DNA from 4 places in the Streptomyces sp. NBC_00670 genome. Region 4 is predicted to be linked to each of the others. Evidence: riboswitches for the same ligand, from Rfam matches in the RefSeq annotation. Region 4 holds a riboswitch; each other region holds the start of a gene.
What was found. Region 4 has a riboswitch for cobalamin ahead of OIE12_RS07485 (cobalamin biosynthesis protein). Riboswitches for the same ligand answer to the same signal wherever they lie in the genome.
Positions count from the first base shown of each region.

Region 1: it holds a riboswitch for cobalamin, as region 4 does, so the genes downstream of both, OIE12_RS21935 (ribonucleoside-diphosphate reductase subunit alpha) here and OIE12_RS07485 (cobalamin biosynthesis protein) in region 4, are expected to answer to the same signal.
Region 2: it holds a riboswitch for cobalamin, as region 4 does, so the genes downstream of both, OIE12_RS25585 (HoxN/HupN/NixA family nickel/cobalt transporter) here and OIE12_RS07485 (cobalamin biosynthesis protein) in region 4, are expected to answer to the same signal.
Region 3: it holds a riboswitch for cobalamin, as region 4 does, so the genes downstream of both, OIE12_RS01715 (ABC transporter substrate-binding protein) here and OIE12_RS07485 (cobalamin biosynthesis protein) in region 4, are expected to answer to the same signal.

Region 1 covers NZ_CP109017.1:4,908,035-4,915,182, reverse strand. Annotated here, with positions in the region: gene OIE12_RS21950 (GntR family transcriptional regulator) at 1-552, shown strand, start outside; gene OIE12_RS21945 (DUF3311 domain-containing protein) at 728-1,021, shown strand; gene mctP (monocarboxylate uptake permease MctP) at 1,018-2,628, shown strand; cobalamin riboswitch at 2,827-2,949, shown strand; gene OIE12_RS21935 (ribonucleoside-diphosphate reductase subunit alpha) at 3,074-5,443, shown strand; gene OIE12_RS21930 (ribonucleotide-diphosphate reductase subunit beta) at 5,443-6,471, shown strand; gene OIE12_RS21925 (hypothetical protein) at 6,384-6,632, opposite strand; gene OIE12_RS21920 (helix-turn-helix domain-containing protein) at 6,727-7,148, shown strand, end outside.
Region 2 covers NZ_CP109017.1:5,765,249-5,772,396, forward strand. Annotated here, with positions in the region: gene modA (molybdate ABC transporter substrate-binding protein) at 1-719, opposite strand, end outside; gene OIE12_RS25585 (HoxN/HupN/NixA family nickel/cobalt transporter) at 905-2,077, opposite strand; cobalamin riboswitch at 2,108-2,319, opposite strand; gene OIE12_RS25590 (ArsR/SmtB family transcription factor) at 2,498-2,851, shown strand; gene OIE12_RS25595 (cell division protein SepF) at 2,952-3,362, shown strand; gene OIE12_RS25600 (DUF6099 family protein) at 3,411-3,887, opposite strand; gene OIE12_RS25605 (nucleotide pyrophosphohydrolase) at 4,061-4,468, opposite strand; gene OIE12_RS25610 (ATP-binding protein) at 4,465-5,616, opposite strand; gene OIE12_RS25615 (LLM class F420-dependent oxidoreductase) at 5,830-6,750, shown strand; gene OIE12_RS25620 (3' terminal RNA ribose 2'-O-methyltransferase Hen1) at 6,975-7,148, shown strand, end outside.
Region 3 covers NZ_CP109017.1:408,599-415,746, forward strand. Annotated here, with positions in the region: gene OIE12_RS01695 (MFS transporter) at 1-993, shown strand, start outside; gene OIE12_RS01700 (MFS transporter) at 1,138-2,652, shown strand; gene OIE12_RS01705 (ABC transporter ATP-binding protein) at 2,643-3,452, opposite strand; gene OIE12_RS01710 (FecCD family ABC transporter permease) at 3,449-4,462, opposite strand; gene OIE12_RS01715 (ABC transporter substrate-binding protein) at 4,459-5,472, opposite strand; cobalamin riboswitch at 5,532-5,749, opposite strand; gene OIE12_RS01720 (L-idonate 5-dehydrogenase) at 6,160-7,148, opposite strand, start outside.
Region 4 covers NZ_CP109017.1:1,675,240-1,682,387, forward strand. Annotated here, with positions in the region: gene OIE12_RS07465 (class II aldolase/adducin family protein) at 1-22, opposite strand, end outside; gene OIE12_RS07470 (lysozyme) at 221-949, shown strand; gene OIE12_RS07475 (inorganic phosphate transporter) at 1,098-2,378, shown strand; gene OIE12_RS07480 (hypothetical protein) at 2,391-2,606, shown strand; cobalamin riboswitch at 2,966-3,105, shown strand; gene OIE12_RS07485 (cobalamin biosynthesis protein) at 3,206-4,159, shown strand; gene OIE12_RS07490 (cobyric acid synthase) at 4,156-5,688, shown strand; gene cobN (cobaltochelatase subunit CobN) at 5,685-7,148, shown strand, end outside.

The sequences.
Region 1 (7,148 bases), 3.2 Mb from region 4:
GGACGGCTCGAGCGCATCCAGGGCAAGGGCACGTTCGTGGCCAAGCCGAAGGTGTCGCAGGCCCTGCAACTGACCTCGTACACCGAGGACATGCGCGCACAGGGCCTGGAGCCCACCTCCCAGCTCCTGGACATCGGGTACATCACCGCCGACGACCGGCTCGCGGAGCTCCTCGACATCACCGCCGGCGGCCGGGTGCTGCGCATCGAACGGCTGCGCATGGCCAACGCCGAGCCGATGGCCATAGAGACGACCCATCTGTCGGCCAAGCGCTTCCCGGCGCTGCGCCGCTCGCTGGTGAAGTACACCTCGCTCTACACCGCGCTGGCCGAGGTCTACGGCATCCACCTCGCGGAGGCCGAGGAGACGATCGAGACGTCGCTGGCCACGCCGCGCGAGGCCGGGCTGCTCGGCACGGACGTGGGGCTGCCGATGCTGATGCTCTCCCGCCACTCCCTGGACAAGGAGGGCCGGCCGGTGGAGTGGGTGCGGTCGGTGTACCGGGGCGACCGGTACAAGTTCGTGGCTCGGCTCAAGCGGCCGCTGGACTGAGCGGCTCCCGGGCTCACGCCATGTTCGGGACGGGTGCGTGACCTACCGTGACCACCTGTCCCCTTTTCGTCGCCTTCCCCAACCGTTATGCGGACAAGGGTTCCGTTCCCTGGACGCGGTGACCTAGATTTCCCTGCGCATTGCCCGGTTGACCAGCGAGGGGACGGAGCCGCACATGTCAGATGCCCCAGGAGTCGGCAGAGGGGTGGTGACGCCCTTGCGGGTCGCCATCGGCCTCTGCCTCGTCGCGCCGTTCGTGGCGATGCTGTGGGTCGGTTCGTACGCCAAGACCGACCCGACGTTCATCGGCATCCCGTTCTTCTACTGGTACCAGATGCTGTGGGTGCTCATCTCCACCGTGCTGACGGTGACCGCCTACAAGCTGTGGCAGTTCGACCAGCGCGGGCGGGCCTCCCGTGACGCCTCCGCGGCCTCGGCGGCCTCCTCGAAGGGAGGTGCGGCGGAATGAAGGACGGCGTGAACGGCGTCGCACTCGGCGTCTTCATCTTCTTCTTCGTGCTGGTCACCGCGATGGGCTTCCTCGCGGCCCGCTGGCGCAAGGCCGAGAACGAGCACAGCCTGGACGAATGGGGTCTGGGCGGACGGTCGTTCGGCACCTGGATCACCTGGTTCCTGCTGGGCGGCGACCTCTACACCGCGTACACCTTCGTGGCCGTCCCGGCCGCGATCTACGCGGCGGGCGCCTCCGGGTTCTTCGCCGTGCCGTACACCATCCTGGTGTACCCGCTGGTCTTCACCTTCCTGCCGCGCCTGTGGTCCGTCAGCCACCGGCACGGGTACGTCACCACCTCCGACTTCGTGCGCGGGCGGTTCGGCTCCAAGGGGCTCTCGCTCGCGGTGGCCGTGACCGGCATCCTGGCGACGATGCCGTACATCGCGCTCCAGCTCGTCGGCATCCAGGCGGTGCTCGACGTGATGGGCGTGGGCGGGGGCGAGAACACCAACTGGTTCGTGAAGGACCTGCCGCTGCTGATCGCCTTCGGCGTCCTGGCCGCGTACACGTACTCCTCCGGACTGCGGGCCCCCGCGCTGATCGCGTTCGTCAAGGACGCGCTCATCTACATCGTCATCGCGGTCGCGATCATCTACATCCCGATCAAGCTCGGCGGCTTCGACGACATCTTCGCCTCGGCGGGCGAGAAGTTCGCGAAGGCGGGCGCGGGCGGCGTGATCCCGGCCGCAGGCGGACAGTGGACGTACGCCACGCTCGCGCTCGGCTCGGCGCTGGCACTGTTCATGTACCCGCACTCGATCACGGCGACGCTCTCCTCGCGCAGCCGTGAGGTGATCCGGCGCAACACCACGATCCTGCCGCTGTACTCGCTGATGCTGGGTCTGCTGGCGCTGCTGGGCTTCATGGCGATCGCGGACGGGATCTCCGTGAAGAACGGCCAGCTGGCCATCCCGCAGCTGTTCGAGAACATGTTCCCCGACTGGTTCGCGGGTGTGGCCTTCGCGGCCATCGGGATCGGCGCGCTGGTGCCGGCGGCGATCATGTCGATCGCGGCGGCGAACCTCTTCACCCGCAACATCTACAAGGACTTCATCAAGCCGGACGCGACGCCGAAGCAGGAGGCCCAGGTCTCCAAGTTCGTCTCGCTGCTGGTCAAGGTGGGCGCGCTGGTCTTCGTCCTGACGATGGACAAGACGGTGGCGATCAACTTCCAGCTGCTCGGCGGCATCTGGATCCTGCAGACGTTCCCCGCGCTGGTGGGCGGCCTGTTCACCCGCTGGTTCCACCGCTGGGCGCTGCTGGCCGGCTGGGCGGTCGGCATGGTGTACGGCACGGTGGCCGCGTACGGCGTGGCCTCGCCGACGCAGAAGCACTTCGGCGGGTCCTCGGACGAGATCCCCGGCATCGGGGAGATCGGCTACATCGGTCTGACCGCGTTCGTGCTGAACGTGGTGGTGACGGTGGTGCTGACGTTCGTCCTGCGGGCGGCGAAGGCGCCGGAGGGCGTCGACGAGACGACGGCGGACGACTACACGGTGGACGTCGGCGACGCCGGCGTCGAGCCGGAGCTCCCGCCGGCGACGGCGGGGACGTCGCACTAGTCGTCGCGATACGCGCCACGTGCGCGGAAGGCCGCGGCTGCCCCTCGGGGGCGGTCGCGGCCTTGGTGCGTGCGCCGCCTCCCCGGGGTTCGCGCGTGGGCCGCCTCCCCGGGATTCGTGCCGGGCCGCCCTCCCGAGACTCCCTGCCCGCGTCCGACACAACATCTGGTCCCTCAACCGGCCGTCCGCCACAACATGTATGCTCAGCACGCTGCCGCCGCAGGGGAATCCGGTGTGAATCCGGAGCTGTCCCGCAACGGTGTATCCACGCGTACGCGCGTCGAGGTGAGTCCGAGGACCTGCCGGCAGTGCGCCCGGCCGTCCGGCCGGGTGCCCGACGTCCGGGCCTCGTGGAATGGGCCGGGGACGCGACCCGGCGCACCCGCGCGCCACCGTGTTGCTCCCTGTCCTCGTCATGGCCCGTGCCGAACGAGGGAGAGCACCCATGACCATCGCCCCGGCGGTTCCCGCCCCGGCGCCCCCGGCGGTCGGGGAACCCGACGGCCCCGGCGCCGCCCTGCTGCGCACCCTCACCGCGCTGACCGTCGACCTCCAGGGCGCCGACCCCGGCCGGGTCGCCGCCGCGGCCCTGCGCGGCCGGTCCGCCCACGCCGACGAGGCCGAGCTGCGCGAGCTGGCCACGGAGGCGGCCGCCGGGCTGATCTCCGAGGACCCGGCCCACTCCCGGCTGGCCGCCAGGCTGCTGACCCTCGGCATCCGCGCCGAGGCCGCCTCGCAGGGCGTCGTCTCCTTCACCGACTCCGTCGCCACCGGCCACCGCGAGGGCCTGATCGCCGACCGCACCGCCGCGTTCGTACGGCTGCACGCGGACCGCCTGGACGCGCTGATCGACCCGGACGCCGACGACCGCTTCGGCTACTTCGGCCTGCGCACCCTGCACAGCCGCTATCTGCTGCGCCACCCGCTCACCCGCAAGGCCGTCGAGACGCCGCAGCACTTCCTGCTGCGGGTCGCCTGCGGACTCGCCGAGGACGACAGCACGCGGTCCGTGGACGAGGTCGCCGCCCTGTACGGCCTGATGAGCCGCCTGGACTACCTCCCCTCCTCCCCCACCCTCTTCAACTCCGGCACCCGGCACGCCCAGATGTCGTCCTGCTACCTCCTGGACTCCCCCAAGGACGAGCTGGACTCCCTCTACGACCGCCTCCACCAGGTCGCCCGGCTCTCCAAGCACGCCGGCGGCATCGGCATCGCCTACTCCCGCGTCCGCGCCCGGGGTTCGCTGATCCGCGGCACCAACGGGCACTCCAACGGCATCGTCCCGTTCCTGAAGACGCTGGACGCCTCGGTGGCCGCCGTGAACCAGGGCGGCCGGCGCAAGGGCGCGGCGGCGGTCTACCTGGAGACCTGGCACGCGGACGTCGAGGAGTTCCTGGAGCTGCGGGACAACACCGGCGAGGACGCCCGCCGCACGCACAACCTGAACCTCGCGCACTGGATCCCGGACGAGTTCATGCGCCGGGTGGACGCCGACGGCACCTGGTCGCTGTTCTCCCCCGCCGACGTGCCGGAGCTGACCGACCTGTGGGGCGCCGAGTTCGACGTCGCCTACCGCAGGGCGGAGGAGGCGGGGCTCGCCCGGAGGACACTGCCCGCCCGTGAGCTGTACGGCCGCATGATGCGTACGCTCGCGAGCACCGGCAACGGCTGGATGACCTTCAAGGACACCGCCAACCGGACCGCGAACCAGACCGCCGAGCCCGGCCACGTCGTCCACTCCTCGAACCTCTGCACGGAGATCCTGGAGGTCACGGACGACGGGGAGACGGCGGTCTGCAATCTGGGCTCGGTCAACCTCGGCGCGTTCGTCCGGGACGGGGACCTCGACTGGGAGCGGCTGGACGCCACCGTCCGCACCGCCGTGACCTTCCTCGACCGGGTCGTCGACATCAACTTCTACCCGACCGAGCAGGCGGGCCGCTCCAACGCCCGCTGGCGCCCGGTGGGGCTCGGTGCCATGGGGCTCCAGGACGTGTTCTTCCGGCTGCGCCTGCCCTTCGACTCCCCCGGGGCGAAGGCCCTGTCCACCCGCATCGCCGAGCGGATCATGCTCGCCGCGTACGAGACCTCCGCCGACCTCGCCGAGCGCCACGGCCCCGCGCCGGCCTGGAAGAAGACCCGTACGGCCCGGGGCGTACTGCACCCCGACCACTACGGCGTCGAGCACACCTGGCCGGAGCGCTGGGCCGCGCTGCGGGAACGCATGGCGACGACCGGGCTGCGCAACTCGCTGCTGCTTGCCATCGCGCCGACCGCGACCATCGCCTCGCTCGCCGGTGTCTACGAGTGCGTCGAGCCGCAGGTGTCCAACCTGTTCAAACGCGAGACGCTGTCGGGCGAGTTCCTCCAGGTCAACTCGTACCTGGTGGACGACCTCAAGCGACTCGGCGTGTGGGACGCGCGCACCCGGGAGGCGCTGCGCGAGGCGAACGGCTCGGTGCAGGGCTTCTCCTGGATCCCCGAGGACGTGCGCGCGCTGTACCGCACCGCCTGGGAGATCCCGCAGCGCGGCCTGATCGACATGGCCGCCGCCCGCACCCCGTACCTCGACCAGGCCCAGTCGCTGAACCTGTTCCTGGAGACGCCGACCATCGGGAAGCTCTCCTCCATGTACGCCTACGCCTGGAGGTCCGGGCTGAAGACGACGTACTACCTGCGCTCCCGCCCGGCCACCCGTATCGCCCGCGCGGCACGGGCCACCGCGGCCACCGCCCCCGCCGCACCGGCCGCTCCGGACCCCGAAGCGGTCGCCTGCTCCCTGGAAAACCCCGAGTCCTGCGAGGCCTGCCAGTGATGTCCACCGAGACCCCCGCGAACCCCACCAAGAACCTGCTCGACCCGGGCTTCGAGCTCACCCTGCGCCCCATGCGCTATCCCGACTTCTACGAGCGCTACCGGGACGCCATCAAGAACACCTGGCACGTCGAGGAGGTCGACCTCCACTCGGACGTCGCCGACCTGGCGAGGCTCAGCCCCGAGGAGCAGCATCTGATCGGCCGCCTGGTGGCCTTCTTCGCCACCGGCGACTCGATCGTCGCGAACAACCTGGTGCTGACGCTGTACAAGCACATCAACTCCCCGGAGGCGCGGCTGTACCTGTCCCGCCAGCTCTTCGAGGAGGCCGTGCACGTCCAGTTCTATCTGACGCTCCTTGACACCTATCTGCCCGACCCGGACGACCGGGCCGCCGCCTTCGCGGCCGTGGAGAACATCCCGTCCATCCGGGAGAAGGCCGAGTTCTGCTTCCGGTGGATGGACTCGGTCGAGTCGATCGACCGCCTGGAGACCAAGGCCGACCGCCGACGCTTCCTCCTCAACCTGATCTGCTTCGCCGCGTGCATCGAGGGGCTGTTCTTCTACGGCGCGTTCGCCTACGTCTACTGGTTCCGCGGCCGGGGCCTGCTGCACGGCCTGGCCACCGGCACCAACTGGGTGTTCCGGGACGAGACGATGCACATGTCGTTCGCGTTCGACGTCGTCGACACCGTCCGCAAGGAGGAGCCGGACCTCTTCGACGAGGAATTGGGCCGGCAGGTGACCGACATGCTTACGGAGGCCGTCGAGGCCGAGCTGCAGTTCGCGCGCGACCTGTGCGGTGACGGCCTCCCGGGGATGAACACCGACTCCATGCGGCAGTACCTGGAGTGCGTCGCCGATCAGCGGCTGAGCCGGCTCGGCTTCGCTCCGGTGTACGGCGCGGAGAACCCGTTCTCCTTCATGGAGCTCCAGGGCGTTCAGGAGTTGACCAACTTCTTCGAGCGGCGGGCGTCGGCGTACCAGGTCGCGGTGGAGGGCTCGGTCGGCTTCGACGAGGACTTCTGACCGCTCTCCCGCTCGGCCTCCTGCCGTCCCCGCGCCGCCCTGAGCTGCCGGTCCACACGCCAGTCGTGGACGACGCCGATCAGGGCGGGCAGGGTGATGAGGGCCAGGAGGCCGAGGACGGCCACCATTCCGATGAGTGCTTGTGCGTGCGTCGTGTCCATGTGCTCCACCTTCGCGCCGCCGCCTCCTCCGCGTCAGTGGCAGGACTGCCGTACACCCTCGATTTCCTGCCATCGCCGAGGCACACTTGTCCGCATGCTGCGCAACGTCGCCGCCGTCATGCTGGACGGCGTCCACCCCTTCGAGCTGGCCGTCGTCTGCGAGGTCTTCGGCATCGACCGGAGCGACGAGGGGCTGCCCGTGTACGACTTCGCGGTGGTCTCCGCCGAGGGCCCGCGGCTGGGCACCCATGTGCCGGGGCTGACGTTCTCGACGCCGTACGGCCTGGAGCGGTTGGCCGAGGCCGACCTGATCGCCGTACCCGCCGGGAACGGCTTCGAGAGCCGCGCCTATCCGCCCGAGCTGCTCCGTGCGCTGCGCGACGCCGCCGGCCGGGGCGCCCGGGTGCTCAGCGTGTGCTCCGGCGTCTTCGTACTGGGCGCGGCCGGGCTGCTCGACGGGCGGCGCTGCTCGGCGCACTGGCGGCACGCGGACACGCTGGCCCGGCGTTACCCGCG
Region 2 (7,148 bases), 4.1 Mb from region 4:
GCGTTCTTCAGCTGGACGATCGGATAGTCGTTGACGGCCTTGGCCGACTCGGGGAACTCCACGCCCTCCACCTTGTCACCCGCCGCCTTCACATCGGTGCGGTAGACGACGGCCGCGTCGGCCTCCTTCAGCTCCACCTTCGTCAGCGCGCTCTTGACGTCCTGCTCGTACGAGACGGGGGTGAGCTTCAGGCCGCTCGCCTCCAGCGCGGTCTGCGCGGCCGCGCCGCACGGCACGGTCTTGGCGCACAGGACGACCTTGAGCCCCGACTTCGTCAGGTCCTTCAGGGAGGAGATCTTGTCGGGGTTGCCGGGCAGGGCGGCGATCTCCAGACGGTTGCGCACGAAGGTCGACGGCGTACCGGCCGCGTCCTTGGCGTCCGTCACTGTCTTCATCGTCTTCGGGCTGGCGGAGGCGAACACGTCGGCGGGGGCGCCGCCGGTGATCCCGGCGGCGAGGCTGTCACTGCCGCCGAAGTTGAAGGTGACCTTCGTGCCCGGGTACCGCTTCTCGAACGTCTTCCCCAGCGCGGTGAAGCTCTCCTGGAGGGAGGCCGCCGCGAACACGGTCACCGTCCCGGAGACCTTCGCCGAGTCATCGGAACCGGAACCGGAACCGGAATCGGAATCGGACGAACAGGCACCGGCCGCCACCAGCACGGCGGCGACACCGACCCCGGCGAACACCCGCCGACGAGCACGGCGGGACATACGGGTCATCACTGAAGGTCTCCCTCTGCCTGGGCGTCACACCTCATGGCCACCCTGATCATATTCTCGCAGATACGAGGCAGAGGGCACCAGATCGCCAGCAGAAGCAACGGTGTCTAGCGAATCAACCTGGCACGTGCGTTACATCAGGGGCGCGGGGAACTGCGCGAAACGGGGCGGAGCCCCGTGCCCCCTCACCCGCCGTCGGCCGCCCGCGGCCGCCCCCACCGCTGCTCGACCCGAGCCAGCCGCCAGTACCCGATGGCCAACGCCCACACCACCACGAACAGCCCGGCAATCACGTACCCGACGTTGTCGAGATCCAGCCCCGCGATCCACCCCGTCACGGAGTCCGTCAGATCCAGCTTCTCGTGCAGCACGCCAACGAGCTCGATCGTCCCGATCACGAACGCGACGGCGATCGACAACCCCGTGATCGTCAGGTTGTAGAACACCTTGCGCACCGGGTTGGAGAACGCCCACTGGTAGGCGAAGTTCATGAACGTCCCGTCCAGCGTGTCGAACAGGCTCATCCCGGCGGCGAACAGCAACGGCAGGCACAGGATCGCGTACCACGGCAGCCCCGCGGCCGCACCACTGCCCGCCATCACCATCAGCGTCACCTCGGTCGCGGTGTCGAAGCCGAGCCCGAAGAGGAAGCCGAGTGGGAACATCTGCCCCGGACGGCTGATGGAGCGGGTGAGCCGGCCCAGGATCCGGTTCATGAACCCCCGCGAGTCCAGATGCGCCTCCAGCGCCTCCTCGTCGTACGTGCCGGCCCGCATCGCCCGGAACACCCGCAGGATGCCGAGCAGCGCCACCAGGTTCAGGGCGGCGATCAGATACAGGAAGCCGCCGGAGACGGTGGTGCCGACCACGCCCAGCACCTGGTGCGTGCGCGAGCCGTCGTCCAGCAGCGTGCCGGCGAGCGCGGCGCCGCCCGCCACCAGCGCGGCCATGGCGACCACCACGCCGGAGTGCCCGAGCGCGAACCAGAACCCGACCGACACCGGACGCTTGCCGTCGGCCATGAGCTTGCGGGTGGTGTTGTCGATGGCCGCGATGTGGTCGGCGTCGAAGGCGTGCCGCATGCCGAGCGTGTAGGCGGTGATGCCGAGCCCGATGCCGAAGGCCTTGGAGCCGACCTCGTAGTGCTCGGGCACCACCAGCAGGAACAGCACCCCGAACGCCACCACGTGCAGGGCCAGGATCACCGCCAGCAGTCCGGCGGTACGGACGGTGTCCTCACGCCGCCAGCGGAAGGAGACGGTGGGGACGGCGGCCGCGTCGGCCGCGGGGGTCGCGGGGTCTGTGGGGGCCGCGGGGGTCGCGGACGATCGCCCGGAAGGGCGCGCGGGCAGGGCCATTTCGCATCACGCTCCAGCACCTCGTGGATCACTTCGTGAGATGCCGTGGCCGGTCTCCTGGCTGACGGGTCGACGCGCCCGCCCCAACCTTCCCGGCCGTGCGTGCGCACGACCAGTGGCGCCACCCGAGGGCGGCACGGGACGGGAACTCCCCGATCACAGTGGCGAGGGCCGCTCCGGACTCGACCCCCCGAAAGGGGCCTGCACCGGTCTTCCCGAGCACCACGGCCCGGCCACCATAGGGGGCGCCCGCCGACACCTGCAAGACTGCATATCTGCGCAGGTGTTGCAGGTGGGACAGATCACGCAGAGCAGGTGTGGCAGGTGGCACAGATCACGCGGACGCCGCGGAGCACGCGAGGACGATCCGAAAGCCCCGGAACCGGCCACCGTCCGCCGTCCGCCTGGAACAATGCCCGCATGCATCTCGTCCCCGCCGACCGTGCCGACCGGCGCACCATCGACGGCCACCGGGTGTGCGAGGCCATCGCCGCCATCGGTGAGCCGGAGGCCGTACGCGCCTGGGCCGACCGCTTCTCCCTGCTCGCCGACCCCGGCCGGCTCTCCCTCCTGCTGGCCCTCGACCGGACGGGACCGCTCGCCGTCTCCGACCTCGCCATCGCCACGGGCATGAACGACCCGGCGGTCTCGCAGGCGCTGCGGCTGCTGCGGACGGCGGAGGTGGTGGCGGGGGAGCGGCAGGGGCGGATCGTGCGGTACCGGGTGATCGACCCGGTGATGCTGGACCTTCTGAAACTGGTCAGAACCACCTGAACCGCATCGGATCGGCAGACCGGCCGCGATGCCGGGGGCGTCGCGGACCGTGTCGCGTTCGGCCGATCGGGTGACGATGCGTAAGAATTGGCCCGTGCAGATGACCAGTGCGAGCCGACGGGGAGGGCCGGTGAACAGCCACGATGTCACCGACGAACAGTGGGAAGGGCTCGCCCAGGTCGTGCCGCTGCGTGGCCGGGACGCCTGGCCGTCGGCGGTGGACCACCGTTCCTACGACCACCGGGCCTACGCCGAGGCCGAGACGGAGGCCAGGCGCCGGTTCGTCGTCCTGCGGGTCAACGTCTTCGCCGACGCCCGCGACGTCGCCGAGACGCTGATGGCCGGCGTCCCGGTCCTCCTCGATCTCACCAACGCGGAGACGGAGGTCGCCAAGCGCGTCCTCGACTTCAGCACGGGAGTCGTCTTCGGCCTGGCCAGCGGCATGCACCGGGTCGACAAGAACGTCTTCCTCCTCACCCCACCGGACACGGAGGTCACCCCGCCCCAGTAGGGGCGCGGGGCGCGGGGCGCCGTGGTTCCGAACGGCTCCGCGCCCGGGTCAGCCCAGTGCCGCGTCCCAGCGGGTGGGCTCCTCCTCCGTCAGTGCCAGACGGCGGAGCATCTCCTGGACACGGTCCCGGGACTCGTCCGCCGCGTCGATCGCTTCCATGCACTGCCAGTACGCCCCTTCCTCTCCCGCCGTGCTCGCGAGGGCGACCAGTGACATGGCCACCTCCACGAGCAGCGAGCCCAGTTCCAGCAATGCCTTGCGCGCGTCGCCCAGTTCGGTGAGGTGCGCGGCGCGCAGATCGGCGACGAGGGGTGGCGGGGCGTCCAGGACCCCGCACCCTCTGCCCGCCAGTTCCGTCAGCCCCAGCGCCTCGCCGCGGAGCTGCGGGGGGCCGGACACCGCGAGCCGGCTGCCGATCGCCTGCGCCAGGGCGTAGGCCTGCCACGCCTCCGCCGTGATCCGTAAGGCGTCCTCGCTGTCCGTCAGGGCACGCCTGCTCTCCACGATGAGCCGCACCGCGTCCATGCGCTGCCCCCGTTCCCTCCGGCGCGCTCGCCACGCGCCCACCCGACTCCCTTGTTCATTACCCAGAGTGAAGGTCATCCAGTCGAAAAGCCAGAGGTCGTCCGAAATCTGTGGACAGAGGGCCGATGGTGGACAACATCATCACTACATGGAGTGACGAAGGAGGGTGGGGTTCACGCCTCGGGGGCGGGCTCCGGGGCAGTCCCCGGTTCGGGCACCGGGGCGGGTGCGGGGAAGCGGATCTCGTTGCGGTCGATCTTCTCGTCCAGCGCCGTCAGCAGGTCGACGTCCAGCCGCTCGCAGAGCTGGAGCAGATACGCCAGCACGTCAGCGACCTCGTCCCGGACCCGGAACGCGGTCTCGGGGTCCGTCATCACCCGTTCCGACTGCTCCGGTGTCAGCCACTGGAAGATCTCCAGCAGTTCGGACGCCTCCACGCTCAGCGCGGCCGCCAGGTTCTTCGGGGTGTGGTGCGGCCACCAGCCGCGCGCGGCCGCGAAGTCCACGAGCCGGCGTTGCAAATGGGCCAGATCCGGCGGGTGTTGGTCATGGGGCTGTTCCTCATGCGGGTGTTCGTTCACGCGCCCAGGTGTAGCACCGTCACGCCCTCCACCCCGGCCACCCGCGAGGCGTCGGCGACCGCGCCGATCAGCCGGATGTGCCCGCGGTCGCACATCCGCACCGCCAGCCGCAGCAGTTCCCGCAGCTGGTGCGGGTCCAGGGAGCGGTCGAGGCCGTCCGCCAGCACGGTGAGCGTCTGCAATGCCGCCGGGACCTCCCCCACGGGGTCCACCTCCAGGACTCCGGGCCCGGTGAGCAGTACCAGGGCGAGGGCGAGATGGCGCAGTTCGCCGTCGCCGAGCAGTTCGAGCGGCGTGGCCGGGGAGCCCTCGCCGCGGTCGACGCAGGCGCGGAGAAGGCCGTCGTCACCGTGCTCCACCCGCAGTCCGGTCACCGTCCCCGCGGTGCCGGCGCGGACGGCGGCGACCAGCAGCGCGTGCCGCTGCCCGCACTCTTCGCGGGTGCGGAACAGCACGTCGGCGAGGTTGTCGCAGCCGGACAGCAGCCGGCCCCCGCCCGGTGCCACGGGGGCGCGCATCCGCTCGGGGCGCGGGTCGCAGGGAAAGACCGAGCGCAGTGCCACCACCATCTGCTCGGCGGCCGCGAGCACCCTGCGCTGACCGTCGGTGCCCCCGGCCACGCGCAGCGGGAGCAGGGCGGTGCCGAGCCGGTCGTCGGGCAACGGCCCCCTCGTCACCGGGACGGCGCCGGCGGTGTGCCAGGCGGCCTGCACGACGCGGCGGCCGGGGTCGCGCAGCGCGGTCTGCAGCAGCGGCAGCCCGTCGGACGTCAACCGTTCGCCGACGAGGCGGAGTTCGGGTTCGACCTGGACGGCCACGTCGAGGCGGACGGGACCGGCGGGGCCGTCGGCGGTGCAGCCGATGCGGAAGCCGCGGCGGTGCTGGGGGTCGGGGCGGGCGGTGCGGGGCACGCAGGTCGCCGGGGCCGGGAACGCCTCCGTGAGGTCGGCGCCGGCGGCGAGGCGGGCGAGGGCGGCGTAGGCCTCCAGGGCGCGGGACTTGCCGCTGCCGCTGGGGCCGGTGAGGAGGGTGAGACGGCCCAGCGGGAGGGTGGTGCGGCGGTGGCCGGCGTAGGTGGAGAGGTGGAGTTCGGTGAGGTGGGGGCGGAGGGTGGTGGGGGTCCGCGCGGGGGCCGGGGGCGGGTGCATGCGGGGAACGTAGACGGCGGTGGGCGCGGCGAACCGTTCCGCCGGGGAGTGCTTCGCACGAACGGGGGACCGGGGCGGAGGGCGGGTTGTCGTGCGCGGCGCGTCGTGGCTGGTCGCGCGGTTCCCGCGCCCCTGCGGGCGCGCGGGGGCGGAGAACCGCCGCGTGGTCACCCCCGTCGCGCTCCACCCCCGCCGCCAGGCAGGATGGAGCGTATGGACCTCCGCATCTTCACCGAGCCCCAGCAGGGTGCCGACTACGACACGCTCCTCGCCGTCGCCAAGGCGACGGAGGAACTCGGGTTCGACGCCTTCTTCCGTTCGGACCACTACCTCAGGATGGGTGACGGCGACGGGCTGCCCGGGCCCACCGACGCCTGGGTCACCCTCGCGGGGCTCGCCCGGGAGACCCGCCGTATCCGCCTCGGCACGCTCATGACCGCCGGCACCTTCCGGCTGCCCGGCGTGCTCGCCATCCAGGTCGCCCAGGTCGACCAGATGTCCGGCGGCCGGGTCGAACTCGGTCTCGGCGCGGGCTGGTACGAGGACGAGCACACGGCGTACGGCATCCCCTTCCCCAAGGAGAAGTTCGCCCGGCTGGAGGAGCAGCTCGCGATCGTCACCGGCCTGTGGGCCACGAAGCCCGGCGAGACGTTCAGCCACCACGGCACCCACTACGACCTCACCGACTCGCCCGCGCTGCCCAAGCCCGCCCAGTCGAAGATCCCCGTGCTCATCGGCGGCATGGGCGCCACCCGCACCCCGCGCCTGGCCGCCCAGTACGCGGACGAGTTCAACATCCCCTTCGCCTCCGTCGCCGACAGCGAACGCCAGTTCGGCCGGGTCCGGGAGGCGGCCCAGGCCGCCGGCCGTGACGCCGACGAGCTGACGTACTCCAACGCGCTCGTCGTCTGCGTCGGCAAGGACGACGCCGAGGTCGCCCGCCGCGCCGCCGCGATCGGCCGCGAGGTCGACGAGCTGAAGGAGAACGGCCTGGCCGGCTCCCCGGCCGAGGTCGTCGACAAGATCGGCCGCTACGCGGAGGTCGGCGCCACCCGGTTCTACCTCCAGGTCCTCGACCTCTCCGACCTCGACCACCTGGAGCTGATCGCGCACCAGGTGCAGGCCCAGCTCTGAGCCGGAGCCCCGGAAGGGCCGGCCGGAGGGCGGAAAATAGCTGATGACCGGCGTGCCGTTCGCTGTACGTTGGGCGGCACGCCGGGTCCGGAACACCAGTACGGGTCCCGTGACCGGCGTACCCGCGACGACGCACCGCGACGCCACCACGGCGTCGCACCGCGCCGTCGCCGCACGTCCCTTCACGCCCCGTTCTCCAGGCCCCGTATCGAGGTCCGATTCCCGTGTTCCTGACGATCAGCACCACCGGCACGCCCGAGCGCCCCGCGACCGACCTCGGCTACCTGCTGCACAAGCATCCCGACGCCGCGCAGACGTTCTCCACCTCCTACGGCACCGCCCACGTGCTCTACCCCGAGGCGGACGAACGGCGCTGCACGGCCGCGCTGCTCCTGGAG
Region 3 (7,148 bases), 1.3 Mb from region 4:
CGGATCGACTACGTGGGCGGTCTGCTGTCCATCGTCTCCGTCGGCGCCCTGGTGTACGCCATCATCGAGGGCCCGCACTTCGGCTGGGGCGCGGGGCCGGTCACGGCGGCCGTGGTCGCGGGCGTGGGTCTCGTCGTCTTCGCCCTGTGGGAGCTGCGGCACCCGCACCCCATGCTGGACGTCCGCCGGTTCACCCGGCGCCCCTTCGCGGGCTCTATGATCGCGGTGCTGTTCTTCTTCTTCGGCGCCTACGGCTCGATCTACTACCTCACGCAGTTCCTGCAGTTCGTCCTCGGCTACGGTCCCCTGGAGACCGGCGTCCGGCTGCTGCCGCTGGCCGGCGCGGTGTTCGTCGGCGCCGCCGTGACCGGCCGGCTCACCCCGAGGCTCGGGGTGAAGGCGATGGTGGTGCCCGGGATGGTCATCGGCACGGTGAGCGTCTTCCTGCTCACCACGATCGGCGCGGACGCCACCTACGCCGACTTCGTGCCGTCGCTGCTGCTGCTCGGCTTCGCCATCGGCCTGAGCGTCTCCCCCGCCACCGACACGATCATGGGCTCCTTCCCGGAGTCGGAGCTGGGCGTGGGCGGCGGCGCCAACGACACCTCGCTGGAGCTGGGCGGCGCGCTCGGCATCGCCGTCCTCGGCTCGCTCCTCGGCACGGCGTACCAGGACCGGCTGGGCGAGTTGATCGGCGGGCGGCTGCCGGCCGCCGCGCTGGACGCCGCCGGGGAGTCGGTGGGCGGCGGGCTCGCGGTCGCCGGACAGGTGGCCAAGAACCCGAGCGGCGGACCCCAGCAGGCCCGGGCCCTGGTCGACGCCGTGCACGAGGCCTTCGCCCACGGCGTGGCGCACACCAGCCTGATCGGCGGGATCATCATGGCCGCCGGTGCGCTGATCGTCCTCGCGGTGCTGCCCGGCCGCAGGGCCCGCGCGGCGGACGGGCAGCCCGCCGAGGAGGCCCGCTCCGAGGAGCACGCCGAGGTCGGCTGACCGCCCGCCCTTCCCCGTGACCGCGGTGGACCGGAGTGTAAGCCGTGGTCACGGGATACCCGTCGCGGAATGTGGAGCGCGGCCCACCGGCCGCGGGGTACGGACACCCCGCGGCCGGTGCCGCGACGGCGAAAGGGAGCTCGGGTGGGCGTGCGCGCGCAGGCGGAGGAACGGGGCGGGCACCCCGCGGACACGGCCGAGGGGGCCGACCCCAGGCGGTGGAAGGCCCTGTCGGTGACCCTGGTGGCCGGCTTCATGAGCCTGCTGGACGTCACCATCGTCGCCGTCGCCCTGCCCTCCATGCAGCGCGAGCTGCACACCTCGGCCCCGGCCATCCAGTGGGTGGTCTCCGGTTACGCGCTGACGTTCGCCCTGGTCCTGGTCGCCGCGGGCCGGCTCGGGGACGCCCTCGGCAGGCGCCGCATCTTCCTGCTGGCCCTCACCGCCTTCGTGCTGTGCAGCGCGGCGGCGGGCGCGGCACCCGACGTGACGCTGCTGGTCGTGGCCCGGCTGGCGCAGGGCGCCGCCGCCGGCTGTCTGGCGCCGCAGAACTCGGCGCTCATCCAGCAGCTGTTCCGGGGCGCCGAACGCGGCCGGGCGTTCGGTCTGTTCGGGGCGACCGTCGGCATCTCCAGCGCGGTCGGCCCCGTGGTCGGCGGGCTGGTCCTCACCCTGGCCGGCGGGGAGGAGGGCTGGCGCTGGCTGTTCTACCTCAACGTGCCCGTCGGCGCCCTCGCGCTCGTACTCGGCCTGCGACTGCTGCCCCACGTGAAGCCCGGCCGGCGCGAACGGCTCGACCTGCCCGGGATCGCGCTGCTCGGCGCGGGCGTCCTGGCCGTGATGCTGCCGCTGGTGATGGCCGAGTCCGGCGGCGTACGGCGGCTGTGGTGGCTGTTCCTCGTCGGCGTGGCGCTCCTTGTGGCCTTCGCCCGCTGGGAGTGGCGGGTCGGCGCCCGTGACGGGCAGCCGCTGCTGGATCCCCGGCTGGTCACCTCCACCCGCGGGTACGCGGCGGGGGCGGCCATCGCCACCCTGTACTTCGTGGGCTTCAGCGGGGTGTGGCTGGTGTTCGCGCTGTTCTTCCAGAACGGCGAGGGCTACTCGCCGCTGCGCTCCGGGCTCGCGGTGACCCCGTTCGCCCTCGGTTCGGCACTCGGCGCGGTGGTGTCCGGACGGCTGGTGGAACGGCTCGGCCGGCTGCTGACGGTGTGCGGGCTCGTCGGTGTCCTGGTGGGCCTGGGCACGGCGGTCGCCGTGCTGCGGTTGATGTCCGGCGGGGCCGCGGTGTGGTGGGCGGCCCCGGCGCTCCTCGTCGGCGGGCTGGGCAGTGGCTGCGTCATCTCGCCCAACATCACCATGACGCTGCGGGACGTGCCGGTGCGGATGGCGGGCGCGGCCGGGGGCGCGCTGCAGACCGGGCAGCGGCTGGGCGGAGCCGTCGGTACGGCGGCCCTGCCCGGGCTGTTCTACATGGTGCTGGGGCACGCCGGCCACCACTACCGCACCGCCGTCGCGGTCGCCATCGGGTCCGGCCTGCTGCCGATACTGGGCGCGCTGGTCCTGGCCGTACTCGACTGGCTGCGGGACCGCAGGGCCGAGAAGCACGACCCCTGCGCGCCCGAGGTGTCCCACAGCCACGCCCACCCCGGTCAGGGCTGACCCCGGCCACCGCCCGCCCGCCGCAGGAAGCGGACGACGGGATGCCCGGGCCCCTCCTGGACCTCGGCACGCACCCCGTACACCCGCTTGATGAGCGCGGGGGTGAGCACCTCTCCCGGGGTCCCCTCCGCGACCGCGCGCCCCTCCGCCAGGACCAGCAGCCGGTCGCAGTACATCGCGGCGAGGTTGAGGTCGTGCAGGGCGATCACCGTGGTGACGGGCAGCCCGGCGACGAGGTCGAGCAGGTCGAGCTGGTGCTGGATGTCGAGGTGGTTGGTGGGCTCGTCCAGCAGGAGCTCGCGCGGCTCCTGGGCCAGCGCCCGGGCGATCTGGGCGCGCTGGCGTTCGCCGCCGGACAGGGTGTGCCAGGACTGGCCGGCCCGGCCGGTCAGTCCGGTGCGTTCCAGGGCCTCGGTGACGGCCCGGGCGTCGGCGTCCGTGGGCGTCGTCCAGGCGCGGCGGTGCGGGATGCGGCCCAGGGCGACGACCTCGCGGACGGTCAGCTCGGTCTGGGTGTGCGCGTGCTGTTCGACGGTGGCGATCCGGCGGGCGACGGCACGGCGGCCGACCCGGGACAGCTCCCGCCCGTCGAGGGTGACGACACCGGCGGTCGGGGCCAGGACCCCGGCGAGCAGCCGCAGCAGGGTGGACTTCCCGGAGCCGTTGGGGCCGAGCAGGCCGACGGTCTCCGCGGGGCGCAGGGTGAGCGTGACCCCGTCGACCAGGAGCCGGCCGTCGGTGCGGCGCGTGGCCCGCTCGGCGGCCAGTCCCTCCGTACACTCCCCCGCCTGCCCGCTCATGCCTTCCTCCGGTCCCGGTACAGCACGGCCACGAAGGCCGGGACGCCGATGAGGGAGGTGACGACGCCGACCGGCACCTCCTGCGGGTCCAGCACCGTACGGGCCGCGGTGTCGACCCACACCAGGAAGACGGCGCCCGCCAGCGCGGTGACGGGCAGCAGTCGGGCGTGCCCGGAGCCGGTGAGCACCCGGGTGGCGTGCGGCAGCACCAGGCCGACGAAGCCGATCGCCCCGGCGCAGCTCACCAGGGCGGCGGTGAGCAGCGCGGTCGCGCACAGCAGGACGAGGCGGGCGCGCGCCACCCGTACGCCGAGCCCCGCGGCGGCCTCCTCACCGAAGGCGAACGCGTCCAGGGTGCGGGCGTGGCCGAGGCAGACCAGCAGGACGACGCCGAGCACGCCGGAGCACAGCAGCACCTCCGACCAGCCCGCGCCGGTCAGCGAGCCGAGCAGCCAGAACAGCACGCCCCGGGTGGTCTCGGCGTCCGCCGACGTCAGCACGACGAAGGAGGTCAGTGCGGAGAACAGCTGCATGGCGGCGACCCCGGAGAGCACCACCCGGTCCGTGCTGCCGCCCAGGCTGTGGCTGAGCAGCAGCACCAGAGCGAACGACAGCAGCGCCCCGACGAACGCGCCCGCCGACAGCGACACCGCTCCTCCGCCCACCCCGAGGACGACCACCGCGACCGCCCCGGTGGAGGCACCGGAGGAGACGCCGAGAACGAACGGGTCGGCCAGCGGATTGCGCAGCAGCGACTGCATCACCGCCCCGCACAGCGCGAGCCCCGCCCCGCACACCGCGGCCAGCAGCGTGCGCGGCATCCGCAGGTTCCACACGATGCCGTCCCGCAGCGGCGCGAGCGCGCTCTCTCCCAGGCCGACGTGCGAGGCGACCGACGCCCACACGTCCGCCGCCGAGATGTCGGCGGGCCCGATGGTCACGGCGAGCGCGACCGACACGGCCAGCGCCAGCAGCCCCCCACCCGTCAGCAGCGCGACCCGCGCGCTCACTTCGCGAGCCCGAAGTCGCGCAGCCCCGCGGCGACCTGCTCGATGCCCTCGACGGTGCGCAGGGAAGGGTTCATCGCCTGCCCGCTGAGCAGGACGTAGCGCTTCTCGCGGACGGCGGTGAGATGGCGGGTGGCGGGGTTGCTCTCCAGGAACCGGATCTTGGCCTTGGCGGACTCCGCCGTCTGCGACTTGCGCGTCAGATCGCCGATCACCAGGACGTCCGGGTCGCGGTCGGCGACGGTCTCCCAGTTGATCTGCGGCCACTCGTCGTGCGTGTCGTCGAAGACGTTCTCCGCGCCGACGGCACGGGTGATGGCGCCGGGGGCGCCGCAGCAGCCGGCCAGATAGGGCGACTGGGAGTTGGCGAACCAGTACATGAGGGAGACACCGGAGGCGTCGAGCCCGTCGGTGGCGTCCGTGACCCGCTTCTTCAGCCGCGCCACGAGCTTCTCCCCCCGCGCGTCGACGCCGAAGGCACGGGCCAGGTCGCGTATCTCCCCGTACACGGTGTCGAGGGTGAGCGGCGTGCTGCGGGAGCCGTCGCCGCCGCTGTCGTTGTCCTTGCCGGCGGCGCAGTCGGAGGGCGAGACGTAAGTGGGCACGCCGAGTTCCTCGAACTGGCCGCGGGTGGCCACGCCGCCCTTGCCGAGCGTGGAGACGAACGAGGCGGTGACGAAGTCGGGTTCGGCGTCCAGCACCTTCTCGAAGGAGGGGTTGTTGTCGGCCAGCCTCGGCACGGTGGCGTTCTGCTTCTCCAGTCCCTTCATCACGGGGTCGGTCCAGGTGGCGGTCCCGGCCATGCGGTCGGCGAGACCGAGGGCGAGCAGGATCTCGGTGGTGCCCTGATTGAGGGAGACGGCACGCTGCGGCGGCGACTTCAGGGTCACCTTGTGCCCGCAGTTGGTGAGGGTGACGGCGCCCTCGGTGTCCCCGCCGCTTGGGACGCCGGAGCCGGCGCAGGCGGTGACGAGAAGGACAGGGGCGACGAACAGCGCGGCACGACGGAACATGGAACGCCTCGATTGTCGGGGCTCGAACGCGGAGCCTGGCCGGTGGACTTCCCCCGCGCACGGGCGCGGAGGTGCCAGCAGGTCTTCGGACTCGGGTTCGTCCGGACGAGGCGCCTTCCCGAGGAGAGGTCGACACCGGCGGTGTACCGCCGGCACCCTCCCACTCCCAGTGGCGTAGAGATGCCCCGCCCGTCCCCCTCACCGCTGCGCGTCAGCTCCGGATTCCCACCGGATTCCCTGGCCATGGTGCGGCACGACTGGCCCCCGCAGCGTACAAGAACCCCACCCGCCACGAACCAGCGCCCCGTAAGGGGCGCGGGGCTGTATTGCATCTGCGGCTCCGCCGCGGGGGCGCGAGAAGCGCGCCCGTAAGGGGCGCGGGGAACTGCGCGACCAGCCCCCACCGGCGGTCAGCCGACAAAGCACTCCCGGGGTCCAAGGGGCGGAGCCCCTTGAAGGGAGGATGGGGGTCCCCCCTGCTCGAACGAAGTTGAGAGCTTGGGGGAGGGTAGGGGCGGCGGGGGCGAAAACCAAAAAGAGGCCCACCCCGACAACCGTCGGAATGGGCCTCACCGAGCGCTGGGCAGGCCTTGCACCTGCATCTCCCCGCAGGAAGCGGGGCGTCTTTCCTTGGACGACCAACGCCTGGAGTTCACCGCCCGGTTACCCCGGCGGCACTTCCAAGATCTACTCTACCCCACTCCCCACACCCCCCGCACCACCCCCGAGCCGCAACATCACCTTCCCACTCCCACTCCCCCGGTCCCCCGCGACCACCAACGCCTCCCCCGCCCGCTCGATCCCGAACTCATGCGTCACCAAGGGCGACAGGTCCAAGCCCTCCCCCAACGCCCGCAACGCCTCACCGATCTCGTCGACGAACCGGTACGACCCCACCCACGTGATCTCCCGCGTCACCAACTCCCCCAGCACCGCGGGAACTTCGGCCCCCGGCAAGTTACCCACCTGCACCACCGTCCCCCCACGGGCAGTGGCCCGCAGCACGGGCCCGAGCGCGCCCGGCGCCCCCGACGCCTCGAACACCACCTCCACGTCGTCCGGCAACCGCTCGCCCCGCCCGGTGTTCCGCACCTCCCCCGCGCCCAACGCCCGGGCCACACCGAGCGAGGACTCCGCGATGTCGGCGGCGACCACGGCCCCCGCACCCCGCAGCCTCGCCGCGGCGACGACCAACGACCCGATGGGCCCCACCCCGTTGACCAGTACGGTCCGCCCCCGCAGGTCACCGGCACGGTGCACGGCGTGCAGCGCGACCGCCAACGGCTCGGCCAGCGCCCCGTCCCGCGTGCTCACCCCGTCCGGCAGCACCCTGAGCTGCCCGGCCGGCACGGCCTTGAGCTCGCTGAACCCCCCGTCGGTGTGCGGATCGAAGGCGGCGGAGCCGAAGTACCGTACCCGTGCGTGGAGGTTGGTGCGTCCGGCGATCCGCTCCGGCAGTACCTCGTCCCCGACCACCCGGGCCGGATGGACGGCGACCGGCTGCCCGCCCTCGAACCCGCGCACACCGGGCCCCGTGCGGACGACCCGCCCGGCGACCTCGTGCCCGAGCACCATGGGGTGCTTGAGCACGGCCGTACCGGACCCACCGTGCCGCCAGTACGCCAGGTCGGAGCCGCAGATCCCGCCCCACTCCATGGCGACGAGCACCTCACCGG
Region 4 (7,148 bases):
GGTTCTGCCGCTGCTCAGTCATGGCGCGATCATGCCAGGTGCGCCGTGCGCGCCCGGCGCTCACGCCCGGCGCATACGCCCCTGAACGCGCCCCTATGAGCCGATTGGATGATGATTGGCCGATTTCCTCCCGTCTTCTACTACTCTCTGGGGCTCCTGCGGGGCCGTCCGTGCGCGACGGTTCCCGCGCCCGCGTGTCCACCGTCCCCCGGGGGGATCCATGACCTCACGTCACGCTGCCCGCACCCTGACGCTCGCGCTCTGCGGTGCGCTGCTCGCCACGGGCGCGGCGGCGCCCGCCCGGGCCGTCGCCGCGGGCAAGCCGAAGGGGCACGACGTCTCCTCGCACCAGGGCGGCGTCGACTGGGCGAAGGCCAGGGCGGACGGGGCGGCGTTCGTCTACGTCAAGGCGACCGAGTCCACCGACTACCGCAGCCCCACCTTCAAGAAGCAGTACGACGGGGCGCGCGCCGCCGGGATCCTGCGCGGCGCATACCACTTCGCCGTGCCGGACCGGTCCTCCGGCGCCACGCAGGCGGCGTACTTCGTGCGCAACGGCGGCGCCTGGCGCGCGGACGGCCGGACGCTGCCGCCCGCGCTGGACATGGAGTACAACCCGTACGGATCGCACAAGTGCTACGGGCTGGGCAAGGCCGCCATGGTGCGCTGGATCAGAGCGTTCAGCGACGAGGTGCTGCGGCTGACCGGGCGCCGGCCCGTGCTGTACACCACGGCCAACTGGTGGCGGCTGTGCACCGGCGACAGCACCGCCTTCGCCGCGGACCACGCGCTGTGGATCGCCCGGCACGGCACCTCCGGTACGGGGGCGCTGCCGGGCGGCTGGAACACCTGGACGTTCTGGCAGTACGCCACCGCCGGCACCCTGCCCGGCGACCAGAACCGCTTCAACGGCTCGCTCGCCGGGTTGAAACGGTTCGCGCGGGGCTGACGCGGGGCGGCGGGTGCGCGGACACCGCCGGAAAGCGGAATCGCGGCACCCCGTTCGGGTCACCGCACCGCCCGCCCTCGTTCACCTGCCGTTCACCCAGGTTGCCTACCGTCCAGGTGACACTGACGTCCAACAGAAGCCTGGGTAAATGGAACACATCACGCTCCTCCTGGGTATCGTGATTGTCACCGCACTCGTGTTCGATTTCACGAACGGTTTCCACGACACAGCCAACGCGATGGCCACCACCATCTCGACCGGCGCCCTGAGGCCCAAGACGGCGGTGGCCATGTCCGCCGTGCTGAACCTCGTCGGCGCGTTCCTCTCCGTGGAGGTCGCCAAGACGATCTCCGGCGGCATCATCAACGAAGAGGGCCTGCGGACCGAAGTGATCTTCGCCGCCCTCGTCGGCGCGATCCTGTGGAACCTGCTGACCTGGCTGCTGGGTCTGCCCTCCAGTTCCTCCCACGCACTGTTCGGCGGTCTGATCGGCGCGGCGGTCATGTCGGCCGGCTGGTCGTCGGTGAACGGCTCGACCGTCGTCACCAAGGTCCTCATCCCGGCGGTCGCCGCGCCCGTCGTGGCCGGGCTGGCCGCGATGCTCGCGACCCGGCTGACGTACGCGATCGGCAACCGGGCCGACGAGAAGGCCACCGCGAAGGGGTACCGGGCCGGGCAGATCGCCTCGGCCGGGCTGGTCTCGCTCGCGCACGGCACCAACGACGCGCAGAAGACCATGGGCATCATCACCCTCGCCCTGGTCACCGGAGGCGTTCTCGCGCCCGGCTCCAACCCGCCGATGTGGGTCATCTTCTCGGCCGGTACGGCGATAGCGCTCGGCACGTATCTGGGTGGCTGGCGGATCATCCGCACCCTCGGCAAGGGGCTGACGGATCTGGCGCCGCCGCAGGGGTTCGCCGCGCAGACCAGTGCGGCGACGGCGATCCTCGCCTCCTCGCACATCGGTTTCTCCCTTTCCACCACCCAGGTCTGCTCCGGTGCGGTGATGGGCTCCGGGCTCGGGCGGCGGGGCGGGGTGGTCCGCTGGTCCACCGCGACCCGGATGTTCGTCGCCTGGTGTCTGACGCTGCCGGCGGCGGGGCTGGTCGGGGCGGGGGCGGAGTTCCTCACGAAGCAGGGGACGTGGGGGACGGTGGTCACGGGTGCGCTGTTGGTGGCGGGGGCCGGGACGATCTGGGTGCTGTCGCGGCGGACGCCGGTGACCGTGGACAACGTCAATGAACTCGACGCGGGTGAGGCCGGCTCCGGTGCCGTCGAGTCGCCGGGGGTGGTGACCGCGGCGATCGCCGCGGTGGCGCCGCCGCCGGTGGGGGTGCCCCCGGCGGGGGCGGGGTTGCAGGCGACCATTCCCGCGCCGGCCGCCGATGCGGGGCCGGCCGCGGAACCCAACCGTGCGGCCACGGTGTAAGGAGCGGACGGCATGAAGATCGACTGGGTTGCGCTGGGTTCCGTGTTCGGGGTCTCGCTCGTGGTGACGGTGGGGCTGGTGGGGTTGTTCACGCTCGGGATCGTGGGGCTGACGAAGAGGGAGTCGGCGCGGGGTGGGGGGGCCGTGCTTGCCGCGACGGGAGCGTACGTGTGCTTTGCCGCGTGTGCGGCGGCTGTGGCGTACGGGATTCATCTGATCGTGGCGTAGCCGGAGCCGTGGTCGTGTTGTAGCCGTGGTCGTGTTGTAGCCGTGGTGGTGGGCGGGGGTGGGTTTTTTTCGCCCCCGCCGCCCCTACCCTTCCCGTCCCTCAAGGGGCGCTGCCCCTTGGACCCCCGGGGGGGGGTGGGGAGTTGGGGTGGGTGGGAGAGGGCGCCTGAGAGCTCGGGTGGGTGGGGTTCTTGGGCGGGTGCGGGCTCGTTGTGGCTTGTCGCGCAGTTGCCCGCGCCCCTCATGGGGCGCGGCTCTTGCGTTCGTCGCGCCCCGCGCCCCTTACGGGCCACCGTTCCGCGGCGGGTTCGTGGTGGGGGGTGTGGGACTTCGCACAGCAGGTCAGGGGCAGGTTGACCTGTTGTGCGGGCGCGTGGTGGACTGCCGGGGCCAATGCGGCGGCAGGAGAGGAAGCCGGTGGAAATCCGGCGCGGTCCCGCCACTGTCACCGGGGTAGGAATCCCGGGAGCCAGGAACTCTCACCGCCGGTCTCGTCGAACCAGGGCGTGGACACCCTGAGTGAGGACATATCGCCATGCGCGGCTGCCGACCGAGGTTCACCAGCGACACCTTGACCGATCCCACGGCCGGCTGACCCCGTGGGTGCCGAACGCTTCGCGTACGGCGCCACCGCCGGCCTCCTCGGCGACCTGCTCCTCGGCGATCCGCGCCGCGGGCATCCGGTCGCCGTGTTCGGCCGTGCCGCGGCCGCCGTGGAGCGCGGGCTCTGGCGCGACCACCGTGGCTGGGGCGCGCTGCACACCGTCGTGTGCGCCGGTGGCGCCACGGCGCTCGGAGCCGTCGCCGCGCGCGCCGTACGCCGCTCCCCCGCCGCCTCGATCGCCCTGACCGCGACCGCCACCTGGGCCGTCGTCGGCGGCACCTCGCTCGTCCGCGAGGCGCGGGCCGTCGGGCGGGCGCTGGAGGCCGGTGACGTGGACGCCGCCCGGGCGCGGCTGCCGCATCTGTGCGGACGCGACCCGCAGGCGCTGGACGCCGACGGGATCGCGCGGGCGGTCGTCGAGTCCGTCGCCGAGAACACCTCCGACGCCGTCGTCGGCGCCCTGGTGTGGGGCGCCGTCGCCGGTGTGCCGGGGCTGCTCGGCTTCCGGGCCGTCAACACGCTGGACGCCATGGTGGGTCACCGCTCCCCCCGTCATCTGCGCTACGGCTGGGCCTCCGCACGCCTGGACGACCTCGCCGGTGCGCCGGGGGCGCGGCTCACCGCCGTCCTCGCGGCCGTCGCCGGACCGGACCCCCGGGGTGCGGTACGGGCCTGGCGGGCGGACGCGTCCCGGCATCCGAGCCCCAACGCCGGTCCCGTGGAGGCGTCCTTCGCGGGGGCGCTCGGGGTGCGGCTCGGCGGCACCTTGTCCTACGCGGGGCGTGTGGAGCACCGTCCGGTCCTCAACGGCACCGGGCGCGCCGTGCGGACGGACGACATCGAGCGCGCGGCGCGGCTCTCCCGACGCGTGAGCTGGCTCGCGCTGGGCGTGTGCGCGGGCGTGCGGCTCGTGTTCGGGCGCCGTCGGACGAAGGGACGTATGTCATGAGCGGCGGCACCGACCGTCGGCCGGGCGGCGGGCTGCTCGTCGCCGGAACCACCTCCGACGCCGGGAAGAGCGTCGTCACCGCCGGTATCTGCCGGTGGCTGGCGCGGCAGGGCGTCAAGGTCGCGCCGTTCAAGGCGCAGAACATGTCCCTCAACTCGTTCGTCACCCGCGAGGGCGCCGAGATCGGGCGCGCGCAGGCCATGCAGGCCCAGGCGTGCCGGATCGAGCCGACCGCGCTGATGAACCCCGTCCTGCTGAAGCCGGGCGGCGAGCGCAGCAGCCAGGTCGTGCTGCTCGGCCGGCCGGTCGGCGAGATGAGCGCCCGCGGCTACCACGGCGGCCGGCAGCAGCGGTTGCTCGGCACCGTGCTCGACTCCCTGGCCGAGCTGCGCGCCACGTACGACGCGGTGATCTGCGAGGGCGCGGGCAGCCCCGCCGAGATCAATCTGCGCCGTACCGACATCGTCAACATGGGGATCGCGCGCAACGCGAAGCTCCCCGTGGTCGTCGTCGGCGACATCGACCGGGGCGGCGTCTTCGCCTCCTTCTTCGGCACCGTCGCCCTGCTCTCTCCCGAGGACCAGGAGCTGGTCGCCGGGTTCCTCGTCAACAAGTTCCGGGGCGACGTCTCGCTCCTCGAACCCGGCCTCGACATGCTGCACGGCCTCACCGGCCGCTCCACCTACGGCGTCCTGCCGTTCCGGCACGGACTCGGCATCGATGAAGAGGATGGACTCAGGGTGTCGCTGCGCGGCACCGTACGGGAGTCGAACACCGCGCCGCCGGTCGGCGAGGACGTGCTGCGGGTCGCCGTGTGCGCGGTCCCGCTGATGTCCAACTTCACGGACGTCGACGCGCTCGCCGCCGAACCCGGCGTCGTCGTGCGGTTCGTGGACCGGCCGGAGGAGCTGGCCGACGCCGATCTCGTGGTGGTTCCGGGGACCCGGGGGACGGTCCGCGCCCTGGAGTGGCTGCGGGAGCGGGGGCTCGCGGACGCGCTGCGGCGCAGGGCGGCCGAGGGGCGGCCGGTGCTCGGGATCTGCGGCGGCTTCCAGATCCTCGGCGAACGCATCGAGGACGAGGTCGAGTCGCGCGCCGGGCGGGTGGACGGCCTCGGGGTGCTGCCCGTACGGGTCCGGTTCGCCCCCGGGAAGACCCTCGCCCGGCCCGTCGGCGAGGCCCTCGGCGAGCCCGTCGAGGGGTACGAGATCCACCACGGGGTCGCCGACGTCACCGGCGGAGAAGCGTTCTTGGACGGCTGCCGGGTCGGCGCCGTCTGGGGCACGCACTGGCACGGCTCGCTGGAGTCGGACGGTTTCCGGCGCGCCTTCCTGCGCGAGGTGGCCGCCGCCGCAGGCCGCCGCTTCGTCCCCGCCCCGGACACGTCGTTCGCCGCGCTCCGCGAGGAGCAGCTCGACCGGCTAGGCGACCTGATCGAACAGCACGCGGACACGGACGCGCTGTGGCGGCTCATCGAGTCCGGCGCGCCGCAAGGACTGCCCTTCATCCCACCGGGAGCGCCCGCATGAGCACAGTGTTGTTGTTGTCGACCGCCGACACGGACCTGCTGGCGGCCCGGGCCGCCGCCGGTGCCGGGTACCGGATCGGCAACCCCACCCGCGTGGACGTCGCCGCGGAGCTGCCCGCGCTGCTCGACGGCGCCGACCTCGCCGTCGTACGGCTGCTGGGCGGCAAGCGGGCCTGGGAGGACGGGCTCGCCGCGCTGAAGGCGTCCGGCGTGCCGACCGTGCTGCTCGGCGGGGAGACCGTGCCGGACGCCGAGCTGATGGCGGAGTCGTCGGTGCCGGCGGGCGTGGTGGCCGAGGCGCTGCGCTATCTGGTCGAGGGCGGCCCCGACAACCTCACCCAGCTCGCCCGGTTCCTGTCGGACACCGTGCTGCTGACCGGCGAGGGCTTCGACGAGCCGCGCAAGATGCCCGAGTACGGCGTGCACGGGGCACGCGCGTGCGCGCCGGGCCGCCCGACCGTCGGCGTGCTCTTCTACCGCGCCCACGAACTCAGCGGCAACACCGGCTTCGTCGACACCCTGTGCGACGCGATCGAGGCGCGCGGTGCCAACGCGCTCCCGGTGTACTGCGGTTCGCTGCGCGGTGCGGACCCCGGGCTGTACGAGCTGCTGGCGGGGGCCGACGCGCTCGTCGCCACCGTCCTCGCCGCCGGTGGCACCCACGCCTCCCAGGCGTCGGCGGGCGGCGAGGAGGAGGCGTGGGACGTCGGCGCGCTCGCCGACCTCGACGTGCCCGTGCTGCAAGGGCTCTGCCTGACCTCCTCGCGCGCCCAGTGGGAGGCGTCCGACGCCGCGCTGTCCCCCATGGACGCGGCGATGCAGGTCGCCATCCCCGAGTTCGACGGCCGGCTCGTCACCGTCCCCTTCTCCTTCAAGGAGCAGGGCCCGGACGACGTGCCGGTGTACGTCGCCGACCCCGAGCGGGCCGCGCGGGTCGCCGGGATCGCCGTGCGGCACGCGGCGCTCGGGCACAAGCCGAACGCGGAGAAGAGGATCGCGCTCGTCTTCACCGCCTACCCCACCAAGCACTCCCGGGTCGGCAACGCCGTCGGCCTGGACACGCCCGCCTCGGCCGTCCGGGTGCTGGACGCGCTGCGCGACGCCGGGTACGGGGTGCACGGATACCCGTCCGGCGGCGACGAGTTGATCCACCGGCTCATCGAGGCCGGCGGCCACGACGTGGAGTGGCTCACCGAGGACCAGCTCGCCGCCGCCCCCGCGCGCGTGCCGCTCGCCGACTACCGGGAGTGGTTCGACACGCTCGACCCCGAGCTGCGGGGCGGCATGCTGGAGGCATGGGGCGAGCCGCCGGGCTCGCTGTACGTCGACGGTGACGACATCGTGCTCGCGTCCCTCCAGTTCGGGAACGTGATCGTGATGATTCAGCCGCCGCGCGGCTTCGGCGAGAACCCCATCGCGATCTACCACGACCCCGACATGCCGCCCTCCCACCACTACCTG